Regions from separate parts of the Aureimonas phyllosphaerae genome, predicted to be linked through region 2. Evidence: riboswitches for the same ligand, from Rfam matches in the RefSeq annotation. Region 2 holds a riboswitch; the other holds the start of a gene.
The links. Region 2 has a riboswitch for thiamine pyrophosphate ahead of ACLNGM_RS21325 (ABC transporter permease). Riboswitches for the same ligand answer to the same signal wherever they lie in the genome.

Region 1: it holds a riboswitch for thiamine pyrophosphate, as region 2 does, so the genes downstream of both, thiB (thiamine ABC transporter substrate binding subunit) here and ACLNGM_RS21325 (ABC transporter permease) in region 2, are expected to answer to the same signal.

The regions. Positions count from the first base shown of each region.
Region 1 covers NZ_CP181348.1:1,952,160-1,956,787, reverse strand. The annotation lists gene ACLNGM_RS09085 (helix-turn-helix domain-containing protein) at 167-478, shown strand; gene ACLNGM_RS09080 (thiamine diphosphokinase) at 1,296-1,928, opposite strand; TPP riboswitch at 2,027-2,128, shown strand; gene thiB (thiamine ABC transporter substrate binding subunit) at 2,178-3,188, shown strand; gene thiP (thiamine/thiamine pyrophosphate ABC transporter permease) at 3,164-4,628, shown strand, end outside.
Region 2 covers NZ_CP181348.1:4,435,719-4,440,346, forward strand. The annotation lists gene ACLNGM_RS21310 (potassium transporter Kup) at 1-1,179, opposite strand, end outside; gene ACLNGM_RS21315 (DUF2934 domain-containing protein) at 1,554-1,724, shown strand; gene ACLNGM_RS21320 (DUF2171 domain-containing protein) at 1,759-2,010, shown strand; TPP riboswitch at 2,113-2,217, shown strand; gene ACLNGM_RS21325 (ABC transporter permease) at 2,356-3,147, shown strand; gene ACLNGM_RS21330 (ABC transporter substrate-binding protein) at 3,150-4,097, shown strand; gene thiD (bifunctional hydroxymethylpyrimidine kinase/phosphomethylpyrimidine kinase) at 4,094-4,628, shown strand, end outside.

The DNA of each region.
Region 1 (4,628 bases), 2.2 Mb from region 2:
AGGGCCGCCGGCCCGGTGGTGGCCCGCGAATCACCCTGGCATGGGTCGGCGGCGATTCCTTACGACGGCGCGCGCTTCGGTGCAACTGAATGCCCTCATGGGATACCCGAGTGCACTATTATCGTAATTGTTGACAAGAGCGTCCCGTGAGCGATCCTCCGCCGCGATGCCCGTCGATCCCAACCTCCTGCGAGCCGCCCGGCTGCTGGCCGACCTGTCCCTCGAGGACCTTGCCGAAAAGGCCAAGGTCGCCCGCCGCTCGCTGCTGAACATGGAGGCGGGAAAGGGGGACTGCATGCTGTCGACCATGGAGAACGTGAAGCAGGCCCTGGAGGCCGCGGGCGTCGTCTTCATCGGCGAGACCGAGTTCCACGGCCCCGGCCTGCGCGTCACGCGGGACGTCGCGGCGGGCTGGACGCGGACGCGCTCGGCGCAGGCGCGGAGCCGCAAGAAGAAGAAGGTCGAGGCTCCCGGCTGAGGCTCGGCCGCACGCCGTCGCGCATCGTGCGGGAGGTCGCGGGCTGATGCCGCGGGAACGTCGGCACCCCCGGCGGACCGTCGGGTGGCATGGCGCGGGCACAGGCGACGCGTCGGCAACCCATGCTTGGCGACGGCGTGCCGAACCAGCTTCGGAATGACTTCGCGAGAAGGCGCGGGCGTCCGCGCCGGCGCGCGGGCCCAACCTATGGCTCGGATCGAAGGAGATGGTGTCTGCGGCGGGATTCGAACCCACGACCCCAGGATTCATACCACTTCGACTTTCGCCGCCGCCTCACGGCGTTCGTGGTCTGGACTGTCCCTTCACCGTGGACCGAAGCCTTTAGGTGCTGCCCTACCAGTCTCTACACCTTCCGGATCGCTCCGGCTTGGCTCGGGATCGGCACCTCGCGAGCGCGAGAAGCGTTCCCCGACTTTGAGCAGATCCGACGCGAACTTTCGAAGCGCGCCGCCCAATTTGATACCAGGAATCCTGTGCTCTATCCTGCTGAGCTACGCAGACGAAAACGACGACGACCGCTGGTGGGCGCCCCGTCTGTCATCGCAGGACCGTACCGCATCGAATGCCCTGACACAAGCGATCACGTCCGAGGTGTGAGGGGACTGGTCTGCGGACGCCTTGCGTTGTGACGAGCGACGAACGGTCGTCGGTAACTTTACCACCCTCGAAAGCCATTGAAAGCAGCGACTGGTAAGCTGGTCACCTATGGAACTTGCTCTATCCTGCTGAGCTATGAGACCGACCGGGACGAAGCTTATACGAACGGTCCGCCGAGGGCCAGCCTTGCCGCAAGACGTCAGCGCCGCGCGGGATCGGCCTGCAGCAGGAAAACGGCTCGCCCATCTGCGAGGTCGATCGTCACCTCCCGGCCAATCGCCTCGTTGCTCTGTGTCAGGATCGACGAGAACGCGATATCGGCGCGATCCAGCGGGAAGCGTGCGCCTTCGATCGTCAGGCCGCGAAGGTCGGAGAACTTGAGGATCGAGAACTGCGCGCCGGGCTCGGACGCGAAGGCCTGTCGCCCTGCCGCGAGGGGAAAGGCCCATTCGCGGCCGTCGAACATCGTCACGGGGCGCCCCGCCGCGCTTTCGCGCAGGGCCACGACAAGATGCGAGAAGACATGATCCGTTCGCCCGCCGAAGGCACCGACGAGAAGCACGGAGCTGGCGCCCCGCTCGAAGGCCTCGGAGATCGCGATCTCGCCGTCGGTCCGATCCTTGTCGCGCGGCCATTCGTGGCGCGGCACGTCGACGGGGTCTTCGCCCTCGTGCGAGTCGAAATCGCCGACCCAGAGTTCCGGGCTGAGCGCCAGGGTCGCGGCATGCGCGATGCCGGCATCGGCCGCGATCGTACGCGTACCGCGCACCTCGGCCAGAAGGCGCGCCGACGCGTGGATCGGACCGGCGAGAAGGATCGTGAAGCGGCTCATCGCGCCAGCGCATAGCGTATTGCCGCGCGGCTGGGGAGAGTTGCACGTCGCGGGCCACCAACCCCTTGCTCTCCCGGCGTGATCCGGGCAACGTTGTGGCCGCTCACACGGGGTGCCCTTGCCGGGGCTGAGAGGCTGTCCGCCAACCCGCTGAACCTGATCCGGCTCGTACCGGCGGAGGGATGGGGGGCTTCCGCGGCAGGTGGTCGAGGGAGCGCGCATCGAACTCCGGCAAGAGGAGTTCCATTCATGCGCCTGGCCCTTTCCGCGTTCTGCGCCGCCGCCGCCGTCCTGCCGTCGATCGCTCTTGCGCAAGACGCCGACCGGCCGGTGCTCACCGTCTACACCTACGAGAGCTTCACGCCGGACTGGGGGCCGGGCCCGCGCATCGAGAAGGCGTTCGAGGCGCAGTGCGGCTGCGATCTCCGCTTCGTCGGCCTTGAGGACGGCGTCGCCATCCTCAACCGGCTGAAGCTCGAAGGCGAGGGCACGCAGGCCGACGTGGCGCTCGGGATGACCGCCGAGCTCGTGCCCGAACTGAAGGCGACGGGCTTGTTCGCTTCGTCCGGCGTCGACCTTAAGCCGCTGACGATCCCCGGTGGCTTTTCCGACGATACGTTCGTGCCCTTCGACTATTCCTATCTCGCCTTCGTCTACGATTCCGAGAGCATCGCCGACCCGCCGAAGAGCCTTGCCGAACTTGTTTCCGGCGATCCCGACCAGAAGATCGCGATCCAGGATGCGCGCACCTCGACGCCGGGCCTTGGCCTGCTCCTCTGGATGAAGGCGGTCTTCGGCGACCAGGCGGAGGCGAAGTGGGCCGAGCTGTCCCGCCGCGTCCTCACCGTGACGCCCGGCTGGAGCGAGGCCTACGGCCTCTTCACCAAGGGCGAGGTGCCGATCGTCCTGTCCTATACGACCTCGCCGGCCTACCACCAGATCGAGGAGGGAACGGACCGGTACAAGGCCGCCGCCTTCTCGGAAGGGCACTACCTCCAAGTGGAACTTGCGGGGATGCTGCGGACCTCGCGCCAGCCCGAGCTCGCGCGCCGCTTCCTCGCCTTCATGCTGACGCCGGAGTTCCAGTCGATCATCCCGACCGGTAACTGGTCGCTGCCCGCCGCCCCGACCGGCGAGCCGCTTCCCGCCGCCTTCGACACCCTCGTCCAGCCGTCGCGTCCGCTGGAGATTCCGGCTGCCGACGTCGCCACCCATCGCGCCGAATGGACGGCGGAATGGCTGCGGGGTCTCGGGCGCTGAGGACGGGCGAACGACCGGGCGCGCGCATCGGGGACGATGCCCGGCGCCGGCGCCGGGCCGGGATGCTGGCGGCCGCTTTCGTGCTCGGCTTCTGCCTCCTGCCCCTCGCATTCCTGCCGCTCTTCGCCGGCATCCCGCCGGCCTCGCCCGTCGCTCTTCTCGCCGATCCCTATCTGCGCACGGTCCTCGGCTTCACGCTTCTGCAGGCCGTCCTGTCGACCCTCCTCTCGGTCGCGTTCGGGGTGCCCCTAGCGCTGGCGCTTGATCGCCTCCGCTTCCCCGGCCGTGCCCTGCTCCTGCGCCTCTTCTTCCTCCCGCAGGCGCTGCCCGTCCTGGTCGGCGCGCTCGGGCTCATCACCGTGTTCGGCCGAAACGGGGTCGTCGCCGACGCCTTCGTGCTCGCGGGCCTCCCGCGCCCCTCGATCTACGGCCTCACCGGCATCCTCGTCGCGCACGTCTTCTTCAACATGCCGCTCGTCGCCCGGCTGACCCTGGGCGGCCTCTCCGGCGTGCCGGCGGAAAGCTGGAAGATCGCCGGGCAGCTGTCGCTGTCGCGCTGGGCGACATTCCGCATCGTCGAATGGCCGGTGGTCCGGCGCACGCTCGGTCCCGCCGCTGGCCTCGTGTTCATGCTGTGCGTCACGAGCTTTACGCTCGTGCTCGTGCTGGGCGGCGGGCCGGGTGCGACGACGCTCGAGGTCGCGATCTACCAGTCGCTGCGCTACGACTTCGATCCGGCGCGCGCCCTCACGCTGTCGCTCGTCCAGGTCGGGCTGGTAGCGCTGCTCCTCCTGCCGACGACGGGCTGGACCGGTGGCGTGGACGCAGGGTTCGGCCTCGCGCAGGCCAGTCGACGCTTCGATCGCCGGTCGGTGCCGGCCTTCGCCTGGGACGCCACAGTGGTCGCGACGGCAACCGCGTTTCTTCTCGCGCCACTTCTCGCGATCCTCGTGGCGGGCCTGCAGGCCGATCTCCCGCGGATCGTCGCCGATCCGGCGTTTCTTGCCGCGCTTTCGCGCAGCCTTGCCATCGCGGTCGCAGCCTCGATTCTCGGACTGGTCCTTTCCGCGGCCCTCGCATTCGGCACCAGCGGCGCGGGTCGCGGCGGTGGCATCCTCCTGTCGCTATCCAGCAGCCTCGTCCTGGTCGTGCCGCCGATCGTCGTCGGCGCCGGCTGGTTCCTCACTTTGCGCGAAATCGGCGACGTCGCCCGGTTCGCGCCGGCCATCGTCGTGATCGGCAACGCGATCCTCGTCGTGCCCTATGCGACACGCATCCTCGCTCCCGAAGTCGCCGCGGTCGCGCGACGGCATGGCCGCCTCGCCGATCATCTCGGCCTCAGAGGCTTCGCCCGGCTGCGGCATGTCGAATGGCCGGCGCTGCGCCGTCCGCTGGCGCTCGCCGGCGCCTTCGGCATGGCGGTTTCGCTCGGCGATCTCG
Region 2 (4,628 bases):
GCTCGTCACCACCATCGTGCCGGTCACGGCGATGCCGTAGGCGGCGGCCAGGGAGGACGAATCCTGGAAGAAGAGGACGAGCAGCACGACGCCGATCAGCATCAGCCAGTTGACGGTCGGCAGGTAGATCTGTCCCTGCTCGGTCTCGGACGTGTACTCGATCTGCAGCCGCGGCAGGAGGCCGAGCTGGATCGCCTGCTGGGTCAGCGAGAAGGCACCGGTGATCACCGCCTGGCCCGCGATGATCGTCGCCATCGTGGCGAGGATCACGAGCGGAAGGCGCGCCCATTCGGGCGCCGACAGGAAGAAGAGGTTCGGCAGCACCGCCGGGTCGTGCAGCGCGTAGGCGCCCTGCCCGAGATAGTTGAGAAGCAGCGCCGGGCCGACGAAGCCGAGCCAGGCGATCTGGATCGGCCTCTTGCCGAAATGGCCCATGTCCGCATAGAGCGCCTCGGCACCCGTTACCGCCAGGAACACCGAGCCGAGCACGGTAAAGCCGATGATGCCATGGCTGGTCATGAACCAGAACCCATTGATCGGGTTCAGGGCATGCAGGATCTGCGGGGCGTCGCCGATATGCGAGATGCCGATCAGGGCCAAGGTGACGAACCAGATCGCCATGATCGGGCCGAAGAACCGCGCCACCTGCGATGTACCAAAGGACTGCACCGCATAGAGGCCGATGATGATCACCAGCGCGATGGGGACGATGTAGGGATCGAGCCCCGGCGCGGTGACTTTCAGACCTTCCACCGCCGACAGAACCGAGACGGCCGGCGTCAGGATCGCGTCGCCGTAGAACAGCGCGGCACCGACGATGCCAAGGCCGAGGATCACCTTGTTGGGCTTGGCGAGCGCCTTTTGCGCAAGCGCCATGAGGGACAGCGGACCGCCCTCGCCCTGGTTGTCGGCCCGCAGGATCAGCATCACGTATTTCACCGTGACGACGAAGATTAGCGACCAGACCAGCAGCGACACGATGCCGATGATCTCGCTTGCCGACGGCACGCCGCCGACATGAAGGAGCGATTCCTTCATGGCGTAGAGCGGGCTGGTCCCGATATCGCCATAGACGACGCCGATACTTCCAAGGATCAGAGGTCCAAGGCTCTTGGCGTGCGGGTTCTCGCGCGTCTGGATCTGCGTCTCGGCCGCTGGGGCCGCCTGACCGCTGGTCATTCCTCGAACGAGGCCTCCGGGATGGATCGGAACGGTGGGGTCAAGAGGCTCGACGCCTTCGCCTCTGTCTTGCGGCGCGCCCGGACGGAGCGGTACCACGGGGAATGATCGTCGCCCGCCCGCCGGAAAGCGCGCGGCACGTGCGGCAGCGGCCATAGCATGGAAACACGGTCCGGCAAATGACGCCGGTCGACGCATCGCCAAACCGGCGATGTCCAGCCAAAATTTGCCCTCGCCGCACCTGTGCCGACGCCTTCCCGGCGGGACGGGCCGTCATATGTACCCGGAACAAAAGGTCGAACTCCGGTCGGCCGGCGGGCAGAAGGCGCCGGTTCACGCAAACGGAGGACCGGAACGCGTGCGAGGAGACCGCGATGACGTCGGACAGGGATCAGGAAATCCGGAACCTGGCCTATTTCCTCTGGGAAAAGGCCGGCCGCCCGGCTGGGCACGAGCATGATTTCTGGGCCGCCGCCGCCCGCGAAGTCGAGGGCGACCAGCGCAAGGACGACGGCACGCACGAGAACCGCTTCGTCGCGCGCTGACGACGTAAAACTTCGCCAGGACGGGAGAAGCACCATGCGGCAGGACATCGCAGAACATATGGACGTGATCGGCGCCGACGGCGTGCATGTCGGCACGGTCGACCGCGTCGAGGAGCACCGGATCAAGCTGACGCGCCGAGACAGCGGCGAAGGCGATCACAAGGGCCACCATCACTACGTGCCGATCGGCCTCGTCGCCGAGGTCGAGGGCCAGACGGTGCGCCTATCGGCCAATGCCGACGTCGCCGTCTCGATGGAGGAAGAGGAGGACGGCTCGCCGGCCTGACCGACCGCCAGTCCGTGCGGCAGGCGGCGTCGCCGGCCGCCATCAGACGAGTGCCGGGTCTTCCGGCCTCGTTGACTCCGCAGCCCGGCTGCGCAATCATTTCGACATTCCGAGGGGTGCACCACACAGGTGCTGAGATGGCCGGCCGGCCGAACCCTTGAACCTGATCCGGGTCATACCGGCGTAGGAACGGGAATGGGCGTCACCGCCTTCGTTGTCTCCGCTCGAAATCCGGATCTCTTGTGGCCGCAGCCCGGCCGGGGAGATCGCATGCGCCGTTTCCACGTTCCAGACCGTCATCGATCCCCATCGAAGAGCCTGCGACCGCGCGCCTGACGCTCTCGCATGCGCGCGTTTCGCACCGTCGTAATGGGGCTCATCGCCGGGCTTCTCGCCTGGCAGGCGATCGTGCTTCTTCTCGAGCCGCCGCGCTACATGCTGCCGGCGCCCTGGGAAGTCGGTCGCACGCTCGTCGCGCAGTCAGGCCGGCTGGCGCGTGAATCGCTCGTCACCTTCACGGAAGTGGCGCTCGGGCTGATCCTCGGTGTCGCCACCGGCGCGGTCACCGGGCTCACCGCCGTCGCCTTCCCGCGTTTCGGGGCCATCCTCTGGCCGCAGGTCCTGATCCTTCAGGCGATGCCGGTCTTCGCCCTCGCCCCGCTTCTCGTTCTCTGGTTCGGCTTCGGCCTGGCCTCGAAGGTGGTTATGGCGGCCCTCATCATCTTCTTTCCCGTCGCCTCGGCCTTTGCCGACGGCCTTCGGCGCACCGACCCCGAGCTTCTCGATGCGACGGCGATGACCGAGGCGAGCCATTTCCAGGCGCTGCGGCACGTGCGCATTCCCCTTGCCATGCCCGCCCTCGTCAGCGGTCTGCGCGTCGCAGCCCCCCTCGCCCCGCTCGGGGCGGTGATCGGCGAATGGGTGGGCGCGTCGGGCGGACTCGGCTTCCTGATGATCCAGGCGAACGCGCGGATGCAGACCGACCTCCTGTTCGCAGCCTTGGCGATCCTCGCAGCCCTGACGCTGTCGCTGCGCGCCCTCGTCGACCAGATCGCGCCCCGCCTCTCGCCGTGGGCGTTCGAAGACCAGCCCCCGCCCTTCCTGAAACGACCGCCCCTCTCGAGGACCTCGACCTGATGATCCTTCGCCCGCTTCTTGCCGCCATCGGTTTCGCGCTCGCAGCGCTCGGCCCGGCCCCTGCGCTTGCAGCCGACAAGCTGACCGTCCTCCTCGAATGGTTCGTCAACCCGGATCATGTGCCGCTCGTCGTCGCGCGCGAGAAGGGGTTCTTCGCAGCGCGCGGGCTCGACGTCGACCTCGTCCCGCCGGCCGATCCGTCCGCGCCTCCGCGGCTCCTTGCTGCCGGCGAGGCCGACGTCGCCGTCCACTACCAGCCCAACCTGATGCTCGACGTGAAGGCCGGCCTGCCACTGGTGCGCTTCGGCACGCTGGTCGAGACCCCGCTCAACACCGTGATGGTGCGTGCCGACGGACCGGTGAAGACGCTCGTCGACCTCAAGGGTCGCAAGATCGGCTATTCCGTCGCCGGCATCGAGGAAGCCGTGCTCTCGGCGATGCTCGGCTCCGCCGGCCTCTCGCTCTCCGACGTCGAACTCGTGAACGTGAATTTCGCGCTGACGCCCTCACTTCTGTCGGGAAACGTCGATGCCACGATCGGCGCCTACCGGAACTTCGAACTCACGCAGATCCGCCTCGAGGGCCACGAGGGCCGGGCATTCTTTCCCGAGGAGAACGGCGTCCCCGCCTATGACGAACTGATCCTCGTCACCAGCCGTGACAAGCTCGGCGATCCGCGCCTGCCGCGGTTCCTGGCCGCCGTGGAAGAGGCGGCGATCTTTGCGACCAATCATCCGGACGAGGCGCTCGCTCTGTTCCTCAAGGCTTATCCCGATCTCGACGACGAGTTGAACCGGCGCGCCTTCGCCGACACCCTCCCGCGCTTCGCCAAGCGCCCCTTCGCGCTCGACGCCGGCCGCTACGCGCGCTTTGCCACGTTCATGAAAGACAAGGGCCTTCTCGATGCCGCGCCTCCGCTGGCCGACTATGCCGTGGAGCTGACCCCGTGACCGTGATCGCGCTCACGATCGCAGGCTCCGACTCGGGCGGCGGGGCCGGCATCCAGGCCGACCTCAAGACCTTTTCGGCGCTCGGCGTTTTTGGCGCCAGCGTCGTCACCGCCGTCACCGCTCAGAATACGCGCGGCGTGACCGCGATCGAGGACCTGTCGCCCGGCATCGTCGCAGCGCAGATCGACGCGGTCCTGTCGGACCTTGCCGTCGGTGCGATCAAGATCGGCATGGTGTCGCGCACCGAGACGATCCGCGCGATTGCCGAGCGCCTGCGCGCGCATGGACGGTGCGCCGTCGTCGATCCCGTGATGGTCGCAACCTCCGGGGATCGCCTCATGCGAGAGGAGGCGATCGAGGCGCTGCGCTCCGAACTCCTGCCGCTCGCCGACGTCGCGACGCCCAATCTTCACGAAGCTGCGCTTCTGATCGATCGGCCGATGGCTTCGGGCGAAGCCGAGATGGAACAGCAGGGCCGCGCGATCCTCGACTTCGGCGCACGCGCCGTTCTCGTGAAGGGCGGGCACGGAA